2 linked regions of the Paraflavitalea devenefica genome follow. The protein of the gene in region 1 interacts with the protein of each later gene in a pairwise test. Links are inferred from orthologs where the notes say so. Each region holds a gene or a part of one and is shown on either strand. Other genes may lie near its edges.

The links.
Region 2: the proteins of dnaE (region 1) and HB364_RS01120 interact in binary tests that used the Escherichia coli proteins (3 or more experiments, as listed by UniProt). The link is inferred for Paraflavitalea devenefica from one-to-one orthologs.

The regions. Positions count from the first base shown.
Region 1 is NZ_JAARML010000002.1:1,915,274-1,925,325, forward strand. What follows is about bases 4,093-8,284. They hold dnaE (DNA polymerase III subunit alpha), read right to left. Parts: upstream 7,935-8,284; coding sequence 4,293-7,934; downstream 4,093-4,292. Other genes in these bases: trxA (thioredoxin), read right to left, coding at 4,093-4,138; HB364_RS17100 (C40 family peptidase), read left to right, coding at 8,111-8,284. Also shown: HB364_RS17080 (carboxypeptidase-like regulatory domain-containing protein), read right to left, coding at 134-1,897; HB364_RS17085 (carboxypeptidase-like regulatory domain-containing protein), read right to left, coding at 1,925-3,688; more of trxA, read right to left, coding at 3,821-4,092; more of HB364_RS17100, read left to right, coding at 8,285-8,791; HB364_RS17105 (rhomboid family protein), read left to right, coding at 8,892-9,731; HB364_RS17110 (M1 family metallopeptidase), read right to left, coding at 9,771-10,052. UniProt on the Escherichia coli protein: DNA polymerase III is a complex, multichain enzyme responsible for most of the replicative synthesis in bacteria. This DNA polymerase also exhibits 3' to 5' exonuclease activity. The alpha chain is the DNA polymerase catalytic subunit.
Region 2 is NZ_JAARML010000001.1:302,883-311,624, forward strand. What follows is about bases 3,513-6,394. They hold HB364_RS01120 (DNA polymerase III subunit gamma/tau), read left to right. Parts: upstream 3,513-3,942; coding sequence 3,943-5,847; downstream 5,848-6,394. Other genes in these bases: HB364_RS01115 (TetR/AcrR family transcriptional regulator), read right to left, coding at 3,513-3,822; HB364_RS01125 (pyruvate dehydrogenase complex dihydrolipoamide acetyltransferase), read left to right, coding at 5,958-6,394. In the rest of the region: HB364_RS01100 (efflux RND transporter permease subunit), read right to left, coding at 1-566; HB364_RS01105 (efflux RND transporter periplasmic adaptor subunit), read right to left, coding at 687-1,751; HB364_RS01110 (TolC family protein), read right to left, coding at 1,763-3,130; more of HB364_RS01115, read right to left, coding at 3,193-3,512; more of HB364_RS01125, read left to right, coding at 6,395-7,640; HB364_RS01130 (outer membrane protein assembly factor BamB family protein), read right to left, coding at 7,719-8,742. UniProt on the Escherichia coli protein: Part of the beta sliding clamp loading complex, which hydrolyzes ATP to load the beta clamp onto primed DNA to form the DNA replication pre-initiation complex.

The sequences.
Region 1 (10,052 bases):
CCTCCTGAAATCAGTAAGCGCTCAGGCTAAAAAGTTGTCATACAGTAACTGTCTGTCCGGATGAGATAATATTATAAAAAAAGGTATTGCAAGGCCCCTACGACCTTGCAATACCCGGTTGATTGAAATATTATTATTGGTACCTCTTAACCCGGAAAGTACAGTTGATGGGGAGGATGGCCTGTGAAAGGGTATCCTTTACAGTTCCGGTAAAGTTACCGGCAACATACCCACCAACAGTATTCTCGTATTCTGTAATGTTTACAGTGATGGTGGGGGTGTTGTTTCTATGAATATAGTAAGTGTTGTTTTCACGGATGACCATCTGACTCATCGGGCTTGTTCCGGGGATTGGTTCTCCTATAAAAGACATGTCGAACGACCTGTTATCTCCTCCGAAACCAGATATCAGTGTTTGGTTATTCTGTTGCCCCCGGTAGGCGATCATTGAATCAGTACCGCTGATACCGTAGCTGGTTCCGTTAATGTTATAATTGATGTACTCTGTAAGTACGTTACCACAGGCCACGAACTGGCCGGCATTGACCGTAGTACCGGAAATAGCTACGGTGCTGGCCGTTCCCGATTGCGTGCCGCCAATATCATAGGGGGTAATAGTGGCTGAGGCAGTTGTATTGGAACAGCGGACTACCGGCATGCTGAAAGCACCGTTAATAAGGTTGCTGCGGTAATACACCCCATCGAGATGGATGGTGACATAACCATTCGTAACAGCGGCTGCATTACAGTTCACCACCGTACCGGAAATAGTAACCTCCGCAGCGGTAGACGTAACAGTGACGACGCCCAGGTCGCTATTGGCCGTGAATGGTCCTACATTTTGGGTATGGGTCAGGTTGCCGCATTGATTATATACTTTCATCACCAGGTTGCGGTTGGCAGGTATCTTACCGCTGACCACACCGTCTATATTGGTATAACCGTGGCCGGAAATGCTGCCCAGGGTATCTGTGCCGGTAGCGCTGATCACTACCTTTACTCCTCCCAGTGCCACACCTTGCTGATTCTTAATCGTAGCAGTAAAGTCAATAATGGCGAAAGGCGCATCACAATTCCAGAAGGAGAAGTGACTAACAGTGCCTACATAATTATTGCCCTGGCGGGTGGCAGTGCCTTCTTCTTTCCACAAACCGGTTTTTTCGTCCAGGCTCCATAAAGGAATGGTGGCCGGGGCTTGTCCTTGCAGGCTGGCAGGTATCGGGAAAGTAAGACTGGCGGTTTTGCCGCTGGCCAGTTGAAGCTTTTCTCCGTTGGCGCCATTCAATTCCACCGCCATCATACCGAAAGATTGTAGGCCTGTTTCCTGGTTGGCGCTATTAATACCGCGCAGGGTGCCGGGTGTGATCTCACTAAAGTTGCTGGCTTCTGGATTGATAAAAAAAGCGCTCACCGATACCGTGCCTGTATAGGCTGTAGTGGAGCCTTCCTGTACAATACCGCTGGCGGGGAACACAATATTACCCCCCGATGGTACGGTGACCGTGCCGCCGCTATTACCGTTGAAGTTGCCGGCAGCTATTTTTTTGATCAGTTGAATGGAAACCGAGTTGTTCTTATTGGGGGTTACCACAATGGTTTTAATGCCCTTGAAATAGCCTTCTTTTTCCACGGTTACCATGCCCGCATGCTTGTCTACGGAAATATTGCTGAGGTTAAAAAGACCACTGGCATTGGTGGTAACAGATATCGAACCGGCTTTCACCGTGGCGCCGCTGACCGGCAATTCATTTTCATCTACGATCTTGCCCTGGATAGAGGCGGTCACGTATTCGGCTTTATAAGGCGGCTTATCAGGTGTATCCGATTTGTTACAACTGAAGTAAACAATAGTTGCTACTAACAGGCAACCTGGGATAAGCAAGCGGGATAGTTTCATGATAATGGATTTGAAGGGTTTAAATGATTATTTGTACTTCTTAACCCGGAACGTACAATTAATGGGGAATACAGCCTGTGTAAGGGTATCCTTTACAGTCCCGGTAAAGTTACCGGCAATGAACCCATCTTGTACATTATTGTATTCTGTAACGTTTACAGTGATGGTGCCGTTATTTCTATAGACGGGACCGCCATCATCAACGTATAGGAAAGTCATGGTGCCTGTTCCCGGAGCAGGTTCGCCCCTAAAAATAAAGTCTGTAAACCTATCATTATTGTTCGGCCTGGTAGCTCCAAAATACGTGAAATCGCTCTGGGCAGCACGGTAGGCAAATAATGAATCAACTTCACTATAGGTAAAGCTGGTGCCATTGATATTGTAGTTGATATATTGCGTGAGCGAGTTACCGCAGGCCACCAACTGGCCGGTATTAACGGTAGTGCCGGAAATAACTACTGTAGTGGCTGTGCCCGACTGGGTGCCGCCAAGATCATACGGTGTTACAATGGCCGAAGTGGCGGAATTGGAACAGCGTGTTACCGGGATACTAAACACACCGTTCACCAGGTTGCCGCGGTAATAGATCCCTTCCAGGTCAATGGTCACATAGCCATTGGTAACGGCAGCCGCATTACAGTTCACCACCGTGCCGGAAAAAGTAACCATTGAGGTGGCAGACGTAACGGTGATAACGCCGAGGTCGGCAGTACCCGTAAGAGGCCCTGCATTTTGTGTGTGAATGAGGTTACCACATTGATCATATACTTTCATCACCAGGTTGCGGTTGGCTGGGATCTTACCGCTCACCACCCCTTCTGGACTGGTATAGCCGAAGCCTGATATGCTGCTTAAGGTATCTGTTGTACCGGTAGCACTGATCACTACTTTTACTCCTCCCAGTGCCACACCTTGCTGGTTCTTAATAGTAGCTGTAAAATCAACTACGGCAAATGGTGCATCACAGTTCCAGTAAGAGAAGTGGCTTACAGATCCTACATAATTATTGCCCTGGCGGGTGGCAGTGCCTTCTTCCTTCCACAAGCCTGTTTTTTCATCCAGGCTCCATAAAGGAATGGTAGCCGGCGCCTGCGATTGCAAGCCGGCAGGTATCGGGAAAGTAAGGCTGGCGGTTTTGCCGCTGGCCAGTTGAAGTTTTTCTCCGTTGGCGCCATTCAATTCCACCGCCATCATACCGAAAGATTGCAGGCCCGTTTCCTGGTTGGCGCTATTAATGCCGCGCAGGGTACCCGGCGTGATCTCCTGGAAATTGCTGGCTTCGGGATTGATAAAAAAAGCGCTCACCGATACCGTGCCCGTATAGGCAGTAGTGGAGCCTTCCTGTACAATGCCACTGGACGGGAACACAATATTACCCCCCGATGGTACGGTGACCGTGCCGCCGCTATTACCATTAAAGTTGCCGGCAGCTATTTTCTTGATCAGTTGGATGGAAACCGAGTTGTTCTTATTGGGGGTTACCACAATCGTTTTAATGCCTTTGAAATAACCTTCCTTTTCCACGGTTACCATGCCCGCATGCTTGTCTACAGAAACATTGCTGATATTAAAAAGACCGCTGGCATTGGTGGTAACGGATAGGGAGCCGGCTTTAACGGTGGCGTCGCTGACAGGTAACTCATTTTCATCTACGATCTTGCCCTGGATAGAAGCCGTTACGTATTCGGCTTGATAAGGCGGCTTATCGGGCGTATCCGATTTGTTACAACTGAAGTAAACAATAGCTGCTACTAACAGGCAGCCTGGGATAAGCAAGCGGGATAGTTTCATGATAATGGATTTGAAGGGTTTATTGAAAGACAAGGATAGACAAAAAAGACCGTTACTACAAGGTATTGATATACAATAAAAAAAGCGATTCATTAAACCATGAATCGCTTTAGAAAATAGATTATAAAACAGTTATATATGCTGCTCGATCTTCTTTACAAAGTTGGCTTTCGGTTGTGCGCCGACCAGCTTATCCACCACTTTACCACCCTTAATGAAGAGGATAGCAGGAATAGAAGTAATCCCGTAATTAACAGATATCTGCGGGTTATGGTCTACATTCACTTTACCCACATTTACCTTTCCTGTGTATTCCTTAGAGAGATCTTCAATAACCGGCCCGATCGCGCGGCAAGGCCCACACCATTCAGCCCAAAAGTCTACCACAGTCAATTTATCGGAAGCGATCACTTTCTCCTGGAAGTTCGCGTCGGTGAATTCTAAAGCCATAAATCAAAATTTAGATGTAAAAGTAATTATTTTATTGTTTGTTGGTAAGCCTGGAGTGGGTTTCCCGTTGTGGGACTCATTCTTTAACTTACTGCTAAGAACCGACAAATTTATAACCAATTCGGTATTCCTGCCCCTCTGTCGTTATCCACATTTACACAGTGACAACCTGTACATCTACCTCGGGCTTATTCTGCAGCCAGGCCGTCATTTCGTCATTCATTTCAAACCCCGTTTCCAGGCTGTACAGGCTGATCTTGTATTGCCGCTTCATTTCCTTGATATTGAACTTCAAACCAGCCTTTCCGGGGTGGGTTTTAACATTCTTTTCGAGGAAATTGACCATGTCGGCATCAATGTGCCGGGCCTCGATATCTATTATAACCTGTTTGGTAAGGTTTTGTTTAATGCTCTCCAGCAAAACGATCTTATCCACCTTGAACTCATACTCCACCTTGTTAAAGCGTTGTTTAAAGAAACCCGTTATGAATAGGTTCTTACCTTTTTCCATGTAATTGGAAAAGCGCATATAGTCGTCGCTCCAGAGCATGAATTCGCTCTTGCCGGTATAATCCTCAATAATAAATGAGGCAAACTGGCGGCCGGTTTTGGTTACCCGGTGCTGGGCGTCGGTTACCAGTCCGGCCAGCCGGAACGTGCGGCCCGGGTTGGCCTGGAGGGTGATCGCCTCCTTGATCTCATTAAAGTCGGCCAGGGTGGTGAAGCCGTAGTGCTTTATTTCGAACCGGAAATGGTCCAGCGGGTGGCCGCTCATAAACATACCGGTTACCTCTTTCTCCCTATCCAGCAGCTCGGTCAAAGTCCATGGTTCACAGGGGGGTATCTTCGGCAGGGGAATATCCAGGGCCTTGGGCAGGTCGCCAAAGAGGGTATTGGCGGTGCTGTTATTCTCCGTCTGGTAAATATTCCCGTATTTAATGATCTTCTCCATGCCGGAGGCGGTTTCCCCTTGTGGTATGGTGAAATATTGCGCCCGGTGGAATTCTTTAAAGCAATCAAAAGCGCCGGCATACACCAGGCATTCCAGGGTCTTTTTATTCACCGCCCGCTGGTTGACCCGCTTGATCATGTCAAAAATATTCGTATAGCGGCCATTGGCTTCCCGCTCGGCAATGATATTTTCTACAGCAGCTTCGCCCACGCCTTTTAACCCGCCCAACCCTACGCGGATATGGCCTTCCAGGTTCACAGAGAAGCCTTTATGCGATTCGTTAATATCCGGTCCCAGTACCATCTTACCCATCCGCTTGCACTCTTCCATAAAGAAAGTGAGCTTTTCAATGGCGCCGGCGTTGTTGAGTACCGCAGCCATATATTCAGAAGGGTAGTGGGCCTTGAGGTAGGCTGTCTGGTAGGCCACAAAGGCATAGCAGGTGGAGTGCGACTTGTTGAATGCGTATTGGGCGAAAGCCTCCCAGTCGGTCCACACCTTCTCCAGTTTATCAGCAGGATGGCCTTTGTCCGTTCCTCCCTTCACAAACTGGGCCTTCATCTTGTCCAGTACCGCCTTTTGCTTCTTACCCATCGCCTTCCGCAGTACGTCGGCATCTCCCTTGCTGAAGCCGGCCAGTTTCTGGGCCAGCAACATCACCTGTTCCTGGTATACCGTGATACCATAGGTATCGGCCAGGTATTCTTCCATTTCCGGGAGGTCATACGTGATAGGTTCCCGTCCATGTTTACGGTCAATAAAGTTGGGGATATAGGCCAGCGGACCGGGGCGGTACAGGGCGTTCATCGCAATCAGGTCGGCAAACTGGTCAGGCTTCAGGTCACGCAGGTATTTTTGCATACCGGGACTTTCGAACTGGAAAGTACCGATGGTATCCGCTTTCTGGTAGATCTCGTAGGTTTTCGTATCATCGAGCGGAATATCGTCTATCACGATTTCCACGCCGTGATTCTGCCTGATCATTTCCAGCGCATTCTTAATGATCGTGAGGGTCTTCAACCCCAGGAAGTCCATCTTGATAACGCCGGCGTCTTCAATAATACTGCCTTCAAACTGGGTTACCCAGAGTGTGGAGTCTTTGGCTACAGATACGGGGATGAGTTCTGTCAGGTCTTTGGGGGCGATGATAATACCTGCTGCGTGGATACCGGTGTTCCGTACCGATCCTTCCAAACGTTCGGCTTCGTGCAATACCGTTCCGTTCAGGGTATCGCTTTTATAGATCTCGCGTATCCTTTTTACGCTTTCCAGTTCATCGGGGCCCAGACCTTCCTTCTCTTCCAGCGATTTTTCGCCTTCCTTGGCGGTGAGGGGCGCTTTCAATACACGGCCCAGTTCTATACCCGGTTTATCCGGTACCAGCTTGGCCAATGCATTCGATTCGGCCAGGGGCAGGTCCAATGCACGCGCCACGTCTTTGATACTCATTTTGGCGGCCATGGTACCATAAGTAATGATCTGCGCTACCTGGGCCTTGCCGTATTTGTCAACTACATAGTCAATTACTTTCTGACGGCCTTCATCGTCGAAGTCCGTATCAATATCGGGCATTGACTTACGGTCGGGGTTCAGGAACCTTTCGAACAGCAGGTTGTACTTGATGGGGTCAATATTGGTGATGCCGATACAATAAGCTACCACGCTACCTGCAGCGGAACCACGGCCGGGGCCGATGAATACGCCCAGGTCGCGGCCGGCTTTGATGAAGTCACTCACAATAAGGAAGTAACCGGCAAAGCCCATCGTTTTGATCGTGAACAGCTCAAAGTCGAGCCGTTCCGTTATTTCGGGTGTAAGTTCTGCATAACGCTTCCTGGCCCCTTCATAAGTAAGGTAGTGCAGGTAAGTCCATTGGTTCAGGTTACTGTCGTCGGTCGTCTGGAATTCTTTAGGAAGTGGGAAGGCCGGCAGCAGGATATCCTTCTTCAGGTTCAGCACCTCCACCCGGTCCACGATCATATTGGTATTGTCTATAGACTCCGGGATGTCTTTGAAGAGTTCCTTCATTTCATCCTGTGTCTTGAAATAAAACTGATCGTTGGGGAATTTAAAGCGGCGCTCTTTTACGTTCAGGTCATCATTGATGATATCGTCATATCCCGGCGTACTTTTCTTTTCACCGGTGTTAATACAAAGCAGGATGTCATGGGCATTGTAATCATCCCGGTCGGTATAATGGCTGTCATTGGTGGCAATGATGGGCACATTGAACTTCTTCGCAAATTTGAGCAGTACTTCATTGATCTGGATCTGCTCTTTAATATCATGGCGCTGTACCTCGATGAAATAATCTTCCCCAAACAGGTCGAGCCACCATTTGAATTCCTGCTCAGCTTTTTCCTCTCCATCATGCAGGATGGTTTGCGGCACATAGGCGCCGATGCAGCAGGTAGTGGCAATCAGCCCTTCGTGGTATTGCTCTATCAGTTTCTTGTCAATACGGGGGTATTTGCTGTACATTCCTTCGATATAGCCCAGCGAAGTGAGTTTGATGAGGTTCTGGTAACCTTGTTTGTTTTTGGCCAGCAATACCTGGTGATAACGCTCATCCTTCACATCTTTCGAGAATATCTTACGATGACGGTCTTCCACCACATAAAATTCGCATCCTACAATGGGCTTTACCTTCAGGGAGCCATCCTCATTCTTGTGTTTGTAGGCCTCTGATACGAACTCAAAAGCGCCAAACATATTACCGTGATCGGTAATAGCAATGGCCGGCTGACCATCTTTAACGGCTTTCTTATACAATGATTGGATAGAGGCTGCTCCATCGAGCAGGGAAAACTGGGTATGGACGTGAAGGTGAGAGAATTTACACATTACAATTTTGGGATTTGCGATGCCTGGTTAGTAATCAACACAAAGTGAGCTACAAAGTTCCTGAACAATTGCTAAACAAATGACAATATATTTCCACATCCGTGAATCGGCACAAGGCTTGCCATTTTGGCAATGTATTTGTTACTTTGCGACATTTATCTTTAACCAGGGCATTGATGTATAATATGTTAAAACAAGGATGGCTGATAGTTTTGGTGGCCCTGGCCGCTACCAGTTGCAGTACCCAGCGAAAGACCACGGCGGCTGTACCCGGCGCCACTACGAAACCTGCGGCTGGCTCACCCCGGTTTATTGAGAATATATCCATCAAGCCGTCCGGCGGTTCTTCCGACTATACGGCAAGTCCGCCCCTCAATGAACGCTATACACCGGGGCCTTCCATTCATACAGGCACTAATGTGGAGCTGAGCGATCCCCTGCAGTTTAAATATTCTATCCTGCTCGACCTGCCGGTGGAAGAGCTGACAGACGGCAGGATGATCAGCTTTATTGAGGACTGGTATGGTACCCGCTATAAGTATGGCGGTACCGATAAGAATGGGGTAGACTGCTCTGCCTTTGCCCAAACGTTTATTTACACACTGTATGGCCTCCTGCTGCCACGCACGTCGGCGCAACAATACCAGAAGAGCAAGCGCCTGCGCAAGGATGAATTAGTAGAGGGCGACCTGGTATTCTTCAAAACCCGCGGACGTAAAGCAGGTATATCCCATGTAGGCGTTTACCTGCGCAATAATAAGTTTGTACATGCTTCCACTTCCAGCGGAGTGATGATCAATGATATGAATGATGCGTATTATGCTGCGCACTATGCAGGCGCGGGCAGGATACGGTAAATTGGTTTTGGGCACCCAGGCAAGTATTTATTAATATGCCAAAGGATGGATATATTTCGGACGAAATGGGATGGTTTAAGCCCCGAAAAATATTGTTGCAATGATTGGTACCGGCCTCCTTGTATTCTTATTAATCATTCTGAACGTCCTTATTTCCTGGAGAGGATTCAGGAACAGTGATTTTTTTGCCCGTTATGAATTTAATGTTGATGGCATTCTGCTATACCGGCAATATGACCGGCTGATCAGTTCAGGTTTTCTACACGTGGGCTGGCTGCACCTGATCTTTAATATGCTCGCGCTTTATTTTTTCAGCGGCTCATTGATCGCTGTACTGAATTGGTGGGGCTTTCTGATCATTTATTTTGCCAGCCTTATCGGCGGCGGCCTGCTTTCGCTGTACATACACCGTTACAGCGGTGATTATAGTTCGGTAGGGGCGTCAGGAGCCGTATCGGGGATCATATTTGCGGTGATTGCTTTATTCCCGGGTATCGATGTCCCGCTCATTTTCATTCCCCTTCCCGGCTGGCTTTTCGGTCTTTTGTATGTGCTGATTTCTATTTATGGCATCAGGTCAAGGACTGGCAATATAGGACATGATTCCCATCTTGGCGGGGCGCTGGTTGGATTGGTTGTTGCCCTATTGATGCGGCCGCATGCACTGGTGGAAAATTATGTCACGATACTGATTATTTCAGTACCTGCCATCGTGTTTATTTACCTGATCATTACAAGGCCTCATCTATTGCTGGTAGATAATTTTTTCTACAAAACGCATCACCGTAATTACAATATTGATCATAAATACAACCAGCAACAGTACAACCGCCAGCAGGAGATTGACCAGATATTGGACAAAATCAACAAAAGCGGTATGCACAGCCTTACCAAAGCTGAAAAAGAAAAGCTGGAAGAGTATTCAAAGCGGATACGCTGAATATAAAGTGTTAGCTATCAGGTATTGTAGCTGCCTTTCTTACTTCACTTTCTGTATATCTACATGGACTTCCTTTGTATTTATATAGAAATTCCTGTCCACTGCAAAGAAACCGTTGTACCAGCCTCCTGCTTTCAGTAGCTGCCATTCTTCGGTGGGTGTAATGAACATGGTGCGGTCACCGGCCAGCTTCACTTTTAATGGCATGGTAAACCCTTTGATGCAATTGGTGTAGCGGAAATAGATGCCAAGGCCTTCATGTTTAACTTCCAGCACAGGGATATGCGTGGTGCGCAGGTATTGGTCAAATACTTTGGAGAG
Region 2 (8,742 bases), on another replicon or contig:
AGGTGCAGGGATACCCTCACCTGCTGCTGGGGGAAGGCCCAGTTCTCTACGTTCTTGAGTGACTTTACTTTTTCCAGCCTTTCCTTCAGTTCCTTGCTCCATTCTTCGAGGTCTTTATAGGGTACTGTTTCACTCAACAGGGCAACCTGTAAGATATTTACATCCGATGGCGTGAACTTCTGTATGTCCATGCTGAGGATATCCGGCGGCAATTTCCCCCGCAAGGCATTTACTTCCCGCACCACATCCTGGTACTTCCTTTCAACATCTGTTTCATATTTGAATTCAATACGTACTACTGCTAAGCCATCATCAATCCGGGTGACCAGTTTCTTGATATCATCCAGCTCATTTAATTTCTTTTCAATAGGGTCTACTACGAGCTCTTCCATATCATGTGGACTGGTACCGGGATAAATAACAATAACAGAAAATGTTGGCGCTTCTATATCAGGGTCTTCCCCGCGCGGCATATTAAAGAGCGAATTGAGTCCTATGGCTATCAGCATCACAAACACAATAAGCGTGAACTGATAGTTTTTGACTGAGAAATCAGTTATCTTCATAAATCGTTGATTGAATTAGTTTTTAAAAAGCTAGTGGCGAGTGGTAAATGGCTAGTGAAGCTGACAATAAGCAGCAACCTGAAAATAAAGCCCACTAGCCACTCGCTACTTACCTCTCGCCTACTTCACTACCTTCACAATTGCTTTCTCTGTCAGGTATCCTACCCCATCCGTAATCACTTCCCGCACCCCATCCAGCCCGCTCACAATGGCGGCTTTGTCTTTTTCCAGGAAGGCAATGGTAACAGCATGGCGTTGTACTGTTTTCTGATCGCTGTTAACGGTATAAACAAATCCCTTCTTTCCATCCGCTTCGGCCAATGCTTCAATAGGCACCAGCGTTACCCGTTGCAGGGCAGAAGGCTGCAACTGAACAGTGGCAAATAACCCGGTGGCAAAACGAACGCCCTCAGGAACAACTTTTACTTCTACTTCATAAGTACCATTGGCCATATCGGCCCCTTCTGCTATTTCGGTAACAAGGCCATTGAATGTTTTTTGCGGATAGGCATCGAGACTTACAATGCCTTTATTTCCTTTCCGGAGCACCGCCCAGTCTTTATCCGACACACCGAACCGTATTACCCAGTCATTGCCTGCCGTGCCGCTGAGACGGAATACCGGCGCGCCGGAAGACGCCATTTCTCCTTCATTCATTATTTTCTTCAGGATGATGCCGTTTTCAGTGGCCCTTATTTGTGCATACTGCTGGTTGAACCGGGCAATGCGCAATCCTTCTTCTGCTACCTGCTGCTGTGTAGTGGCGTTCTGTAATTGTTCCAGTGTGGCCACGGTATCATTATATAAGTTCCTGGCCCTGGTTACATCACGTTGTGCTTTCTCAGCATTTTGTGTAGCCTGCTGTACCTGGGCATTGATCTCTGTAAGATTGAGAGTAGCCAGCAACTGGCCTTTCACTACAGCATCTCCTTCTTTTACGTAGATCCTTGAAATAATGCCACCGACTTTAAAAGAAAGAGCGGCTTCTGTGGTAGAGGCCATCGTACCGGAATACCGTAATACAGGTGTATAGGCAGTATCGGATACCGGTTGAAGCCTTACAGCTATTGCATTTTCCTCAACAGCAGTTACTGGTTTGGTCTGGCTTTTTCCGTTGCAATGGGCAACAGCAAAAGCAGTGATCGCAATGATCAGAAAGCGGAATGAATACCATATCTTTTTCATGACTAGTGTTTTTAAAAAGTATAGGAAGCAGTGGCACGCTCTACTTCAGCGGCCCTGGTTAATACAGCCAGTTGGGCAAGGGAATACCTGATCTGCGCATTGGTGAGCTGGGTACGGATGTCAACCAGTTCCAGTTGCAGCGCCTGCCCTTCCCTGAAACGCCTTTCTGTAAGGCGATAAGTTTCCTGGGCACTCTGCACTTCATCGCGCAGGGCAGCTACACTTTGCAGGGAAGAATAATAGTTGTTATAAGCGGTGCGCACCTGCAGGCTCAGTTGCTGTTCTGTTCTTTTGTATTGATTGGTCAGCGCCTCCAGGTCGACCTGTGACTGTTGTATTTTGTATTTGTTATCGTTGGCGCGGAAAAGCTCCCAGCGCAGTTGCAGGCCACCCAACTGGTAGAACTGATCACCGTTGAATTTGAACTGAAAACCCTGAAAGCCGATATTATAAAAAGCATTGAGGGTAGGTACCAGGTGCGATTTATTGAGCTTAAGGTTGGTGGTCAGCACTTTTTGTGTGCTCTTCAACTGTGCCAGTTCTTCCCTTACCGCAGGTACTTCCTGGGCCAGTGGGGGCACCGGCGCCAACTGTTCTGTCACCATACTATCGGCCAGGATGTTTGTTTCCAATGGCTCATTGAGGAGGAAGTTAAAATAAGCGGCAGCATTCTTCCGGTTATTGGTAGCTTCAATCAGGGATGCCTGTACCTGGCTCACCTGGGCCTTTGCCCGCAATATGGCTTCTTTGGTAGCTGTGCCATTGTTGACCATCTTTTCGCTTACCCGCAGATTTTCCTGTACCAGCCCCAGCGCATTGTTATAGATAGTGACCGACTTATCGGCCTGCAGGTATTGGTAATAAGCCTGTTTGATGTCTTTCACCAGTTCGCGTTTATACACCCCGATAGTGGCTTGTTGCGTATTGATCTGCTCTTCTTTGATCTGCCGGTTATAGCGGATGTTCACGTTTACCACCGGCACCGACACTTCCAGTTTGGTATCATGGAAATCATTGGGCAGGAAGGCAATGGTTTGGTTCGGCACCTGCGGGAACTTATTGGAGGCAGTCAATTCATTTAAGGTAGAGTACACATTATTGAGCAGGTCGCCCACCGGCAGATCCTGCGTACGGCCACCATGGGCCAGGGTATACTGGGAAGTAACATTGGCCTGCGGATAGAATAAGGTCCGGGCCCGTTTGAGGTCCAGTTGCGCTTTTTGCAGATCGAAGTACTGCTGACGCAGGGCAAGATTGCTATCGAGCCCTCTTTTCAAATAGCCCGCTAAAATGTCCTGGGCTTTGGCAGCATGGGCAAAAAGCATCCCTGCCGCCAATGCATACCGCATGCCTGCGGCCCGGATAAGTGTTCCTATCATGGCTTATGATTTATGTTGTAAATATTATTTACACTGTTAAGTATCAGGGCAAAAAAAATGACCTACCGTTTACCGGTCAAATCAATAGTTTCCAGTAACCAGTTCAGGGCCTGGTGCATCATAGGTACTACTGTTTCAGGGGGCACTAATTTGTTAAACCTGTCGCGGATAGATAGTGATACAAGGCCATGTACCAAACTCCAGATAGCCATGGATACCGCATTTAGATCCCCTTTGATAATCAGTCCCTTATCCATTGCTTCCTGCAGGGTATCTTTGAGCCTTCCAAGCACCACATCACCACTTTTCCATTCACACGCTATAGATTGCTCCACCACCAGCATGGGGGACCGCTGAATAAACATAACATCGTAGAATTCAGGGTGGCTAAGTCCAAACTTTATATAGTTCTCTCCCATCTTGTACAGGCGCAGCAAAGGATTCTTAATATCCCATAACCCTTCATTGTATTCCGCCATTTTCTGGAAGCCCAATTCATGCAGGTTGAAAAGAATATCATCCTTGTCCTTAAAATAGAGGTAAACCGTTGTAGGACTGTATTCTATAAGGTCGGCTATTTTACGGATAGAGACATTCTCAAAGCCCTGCTCCACGAACAGCTTCATAGAGGCGTCCAGGATCATTTTCCGGATCTCCTGTTTCTGCTTTTCCTTTCTTTCCGAAATACCCATAGTAGTAAATTAACAGCACAAATATACTTAACACTGTTAAGTATCCAAATATTTCTGTCCTTATTTTTTCAAGATGAGGGCCCCTGTTATTTACTTACATTTGCCGCAAGAGGGATATACATGGATAAGTTTATTGTTTCCGCCAGAAAATACAGACCACAGGCTTTTGATACCGTTGTAGGACAGGGACATATTACCACTACCCTGAAAAATGCCATTAAAAATCAACAGTTGGCGCATGCCTTCCTGTTTTGTGGCCCGCGGGGTGTGGGCAAAACCACCTGCGCCCGTATATTGGCCAAAACCATTAACTGTACCAATGTGGGCGCCGATGGCGAGGCCTGTAATCAGTGCCACTCCTGTACCTCCTTTAATGAGGGTACTTCCATGAATATCCATGAGCTGGATGCCGCCAGTAACAACTCGGTGGATGATATCCGCACCCTGGTAGAACAGGTGCGTTTTGCTCCACAGGCCGGCCGGTACAAGGTGTATATCATTGATGAGGTGCACATGCTCAGCTCTTCGGCCTTCAACGCTTTCCTGAAAACGCTGGAAGAGCCGCCCCCCTACGCCATTTTCATCCTGGCTACCACCGAGAAGCACAAGATCCTTCCTACGATCCTGAGCCGTTGCCAGATCTTCGATTTCAAGCGCATTACCGCCAACGATACCGTAGAGCACTTACAGGATATCTGCAAAAAAGAAGAGATCAATGCAGAAAAATCTGCCCTGCACCTCATTGCCCAGAAGAGTGAAGGCTGTATGCGTGATGCCCTGAGCATCATGGATAAGATCGTGAGTTTTACCAACGGCGTGGTCAGCTACCAGAACACACTGGAGCACCTGAATATATTGGATGCCGACTATTATTTCAAGCTGATGCAATGTATGCAGCAGCAGGACCTGGGCGGCGCTATGCTGTTGTATGATGATATAGACCGCAAAGGTTTTGAAGGCGACCTGGTGCTGAATGGCTTTGCTGAATTTATCCGCAACCTGCTGGTATGTAAAGATGAAAAGGTGGCCAACCTGCTGCAGGTAGTAGAGAGTTTTAAAGACCGCTATATAGCAACCTCCAAACAGGTATCGGTAGCTTACCTCATCAGTGCCCTGAATATATTGAACGAGACAGAGATCAATTATAAAGCGGCCCGTAATAAACGGCTGCATGTAGAGCTGGCGCTGATCAAACTCGCCTATCTGCAACAGGCGGTAGAGCTGGCCAGCGATGGCCTTGTTAAAAAAAAACTGATTGATGAAGCAAAACCGGTTGCTTTCAAGAGCCTGGGCGTAGTGAAACAGCAGCCGGAGTCTAAAAGCCAGAAGCCAGAAGCTTCCAAACAGGCTGCAGGACATGAGGCGAAGCTGATTATTGAGACGAAAGAAGGGGTAAGTGGTGAGAAGCGAGTGGCAAGTGGGCAAGCGGCAGTTGGCAATCAGCAAGCCATATCTAAGGCATCAGCCACCAGTAACCAGCAAACAGCAACTGCTACCGGTCAGCCAGTGATCAATCAGCCAGCCGCACCTAAAGAACCCGAAACACAAAACACAAAACCCGGAACCACGTCTTCCAAACTGGGTTCACTGAATGCGCTCCGGCAGCAATTTGTGGGCAAAGCCATAGAAAGCGCCGGCGATCCTATTCCCCTCAGCCAGGACAGGCTACACGAATGCTGGCGGCAGTTTGCCCTGCAATTGAAAGAGGCCAAGAATCCCGCCAACCAATCCTTCCTGATGGCCACGCTGGTGATACAGGACCACCAGACTTTTGAGGTGGTCACGAATAATAACCTGGAACAAAAGTTCATTGAAGGCGAACGCCGCGTATTATCAGAATACCTGCAACAGGTGTTTAACAACCGGCAGTTGCTGTTCACGATCGTAGTTAATGAGAACGCTATTGCGCCGGAAGAACCCACAGAACGCCCGGCTACCCTGCGCGAAAAATACCAACATATTGTAGAGCAGTATCCCCTGGTCAAGGAACTGCGCGACCGCCTGAAGCTGGAAGTGGATAATTAGAAGTCAGGATTTCCGGACTTATCCGACTTTCCAACTTTCGGACTTTTGCCGTAATTTCGGCGCTCAATTAGCAACCTGACGTATTAAATCTCAAATTATTAATAAAGACTATGGCTGAAGTGATCTTAATGCCCCGCCTGAGTGACACGATGACCGAAGGCGTGATTGCGGCCTGGCATAAAAAGGTAGGGGATTCGGTAAAGAAAGGCGACCTCCTGGCAGAAGTAGAGACAGATAAGGCTACCATGGAACTGGAAAGCTATAAAGATGGCACCCTTTTACATATTGGTACAGATAAAGGCGGAAAACTGCAGGTAAATGACCTGCTGGCCATTATTGGCGCTCCCGGCGAAGATATCAGCTCCCTGCTTTCCGGTGGTGGCGCTGCTGCTCCCAAAGCCGAAGCAAAGAAAGAAGAACCTAAAAAAGAAGCTGCTCCAGCAACCAGCAACCTGCAACCTGCAACCAGCAACCAACCAGCAACCAGTACCCAGCAACCAGCGCTCGACCTGGCCAATATGCAGGAAGTGATCCTGATGCCCCGTCTGAGCGATACCATGACAGAAGGCGTAATTGCCGCCTGGCATAAGAAAGTGGGCGATGATGTGAAAAAAGGCGACCTGCTGGCCGATGTAGAGACCGACAAGGCCACCATGGAGCTGGAAAGCTACAAACAAGGTAAATTATTATATATCGGCGCCCAGAAAGGCGATAAGGTACCGGTAAATGCCCTGCTGTGTATCATTGGCGAAGAAGGCAAGGTAGATGTAGACAAGATCGTAGCTGCCGCCAAAGGTGGCGGAACGGTAAGCACACCAAGCAGCCAGCCTGCTAAGGAAGGTGCACCAGCCGCTGCTGCTCAGCCCGCTGCCAAAGCGGAAGCAGCACAGCCAGCCGCTACTACCGAGAATGGCCGCGTAAAAGCTTCTCCCCTCGCCCGCAAACTGGCCAGCGAAAAGGGTATTGATATCTCCAAGGTACCTGGCAGTGGTGATGGTGGCCGTATTGTGAAGAAGGACGTGGACGACTTTAAACCTTCTGCTGCTCCTGCAGCCACTGCTGCCGGCAAACAAGGCGCTGCTGCACCAGCCCAGCCTGCTGTAGCTGGTCAGGTAAGCTTCGACGATGTGCCGGTATCACAAATGCGCAAAACGATTTCCCGTCGCTTATCTGAGGTGAAGTTCTCAGCCCCTGAGTTCTACCTCACCATGGAAATTAACATGGATAAGGCAGTAGCCAGCCGCGCCAAACTGAATGAAATAGCTACCAATAAGATCTCCTTCAACGACATGGTGCTGAAAGCCTGCGCCGTTGCCCTGAAGAAACACCCGGCTATCAACAGTAGCTGGATGGGCGACACGATCCGCGTAAACCACCACATTGATATTGGTGTGGCCGTAGCAGTAGAAGAAGGATTGCTGGTGCCGGTAGTACGGTTTGCCGACCTGAAATCACTGTCGCAGATCGCCGGAGAAGTAAAAGACTTTGCACAAAGAGCCAAGGCTAAGAAATTACAACCTTCCGAATGGGAAGGCAACACCTTCACCATTTCCAACCTGGGTATGTTTGGCATTGAAGAGTTCACTGCCATCATCAATCCGCCTGCATCCTGTATCCTGGCCATTGGCGCTATTAACCAGGTACCGGTAGTAAAGAATGGTCAGATCGTGATCGGCAACATCATGAAGGTTACACTCACCTGTGATCACCGTGTAGTAGACGGCGCCACTGGTGCAGCCTTCCTGCAAACCCTGCAAGGTTTACTGGAAGAACCGCTCACCATGCTGGTATAGTGGTTGATCATCCCTGTTTTTAGTTTATCGTCCGATAAAAAATCCCGCTGATAATATCAGCGGGATTTTTGTTTTTAGCTATTTCACTTCCAGCAACACTACCTTACCATCCATCGTAGAAGCGATAATGTGTTTGCTGTCCAATACCCGTACCGTATTGACCATCGAGTTATCAATTTTATGTGCCCATATTACTTTCCGCTGGGCCGGATCAATAGCATATACTACGCCACTGCGTGTACCAAAGAATATCTGCCCTTCTTTTTCAATGAGCATGGAAGGCACATGCTCATAGCCAAACCCTGCATGCATTACCCAGGCCGGACGTTGCGATTCGCGGCTGGCGGCATAAGCTACCAGGGTGTCCTGCATGGTTTTGCCATACACCCATTTGCCATCATTGGAAATGCCAATGGACTCCCGCACACGGGTTTCTGTATTGCGCCAGAGCGTAGCGCCTGTTTGCGCATCAATAGCTGTTATCGTACGATTGGGCGTTACCACATATACTACGCCATCCACGGCCACCGGTATACAGGATGCCGGAGAAAAGTTGATGACAGCAGAGCCGGGATTCCATTTCCACAGCAGCTTGCCACTTTGCCGGTCTACAGCATGCAAATAGGTATCCCAGGCGCCGAAGATCACTTTATCTTCATATAATAACGGCGTACTTACCACCGGCCCGTTCAGGCTATCGTATTTCCAGCGCAGTTGGCCATCATTCAATCCCAATGCAAGGAAGGAATGATCACTGCCACCAATAAATACCGTATCGCCGGATATAGCCGGACAACCCAATACAGCCGCTCCCGTAGTATAGGCCCAAAGTTGTTTGCCGTTCTTTACATCGAGACAATAGACCTTCCCATCGCCCGATCCCAATACTACTTTATCCTCTTTTACTGCCGGAGAGGAAAAGATAGAGCCTTTTGTAGGGAATGACCATTGACGTTTTCCATTCTTTAAATCGAGGGCCACTACTTCCCCATTCTGGTTACCGAAGATGACGTGCTCTTTGTATACAGCAGGCGTGGAAATAACATTGGCATCAGAGGCGATGGTCCATTTGGGCTTTACCCGGGCATATTGCTGATTGATG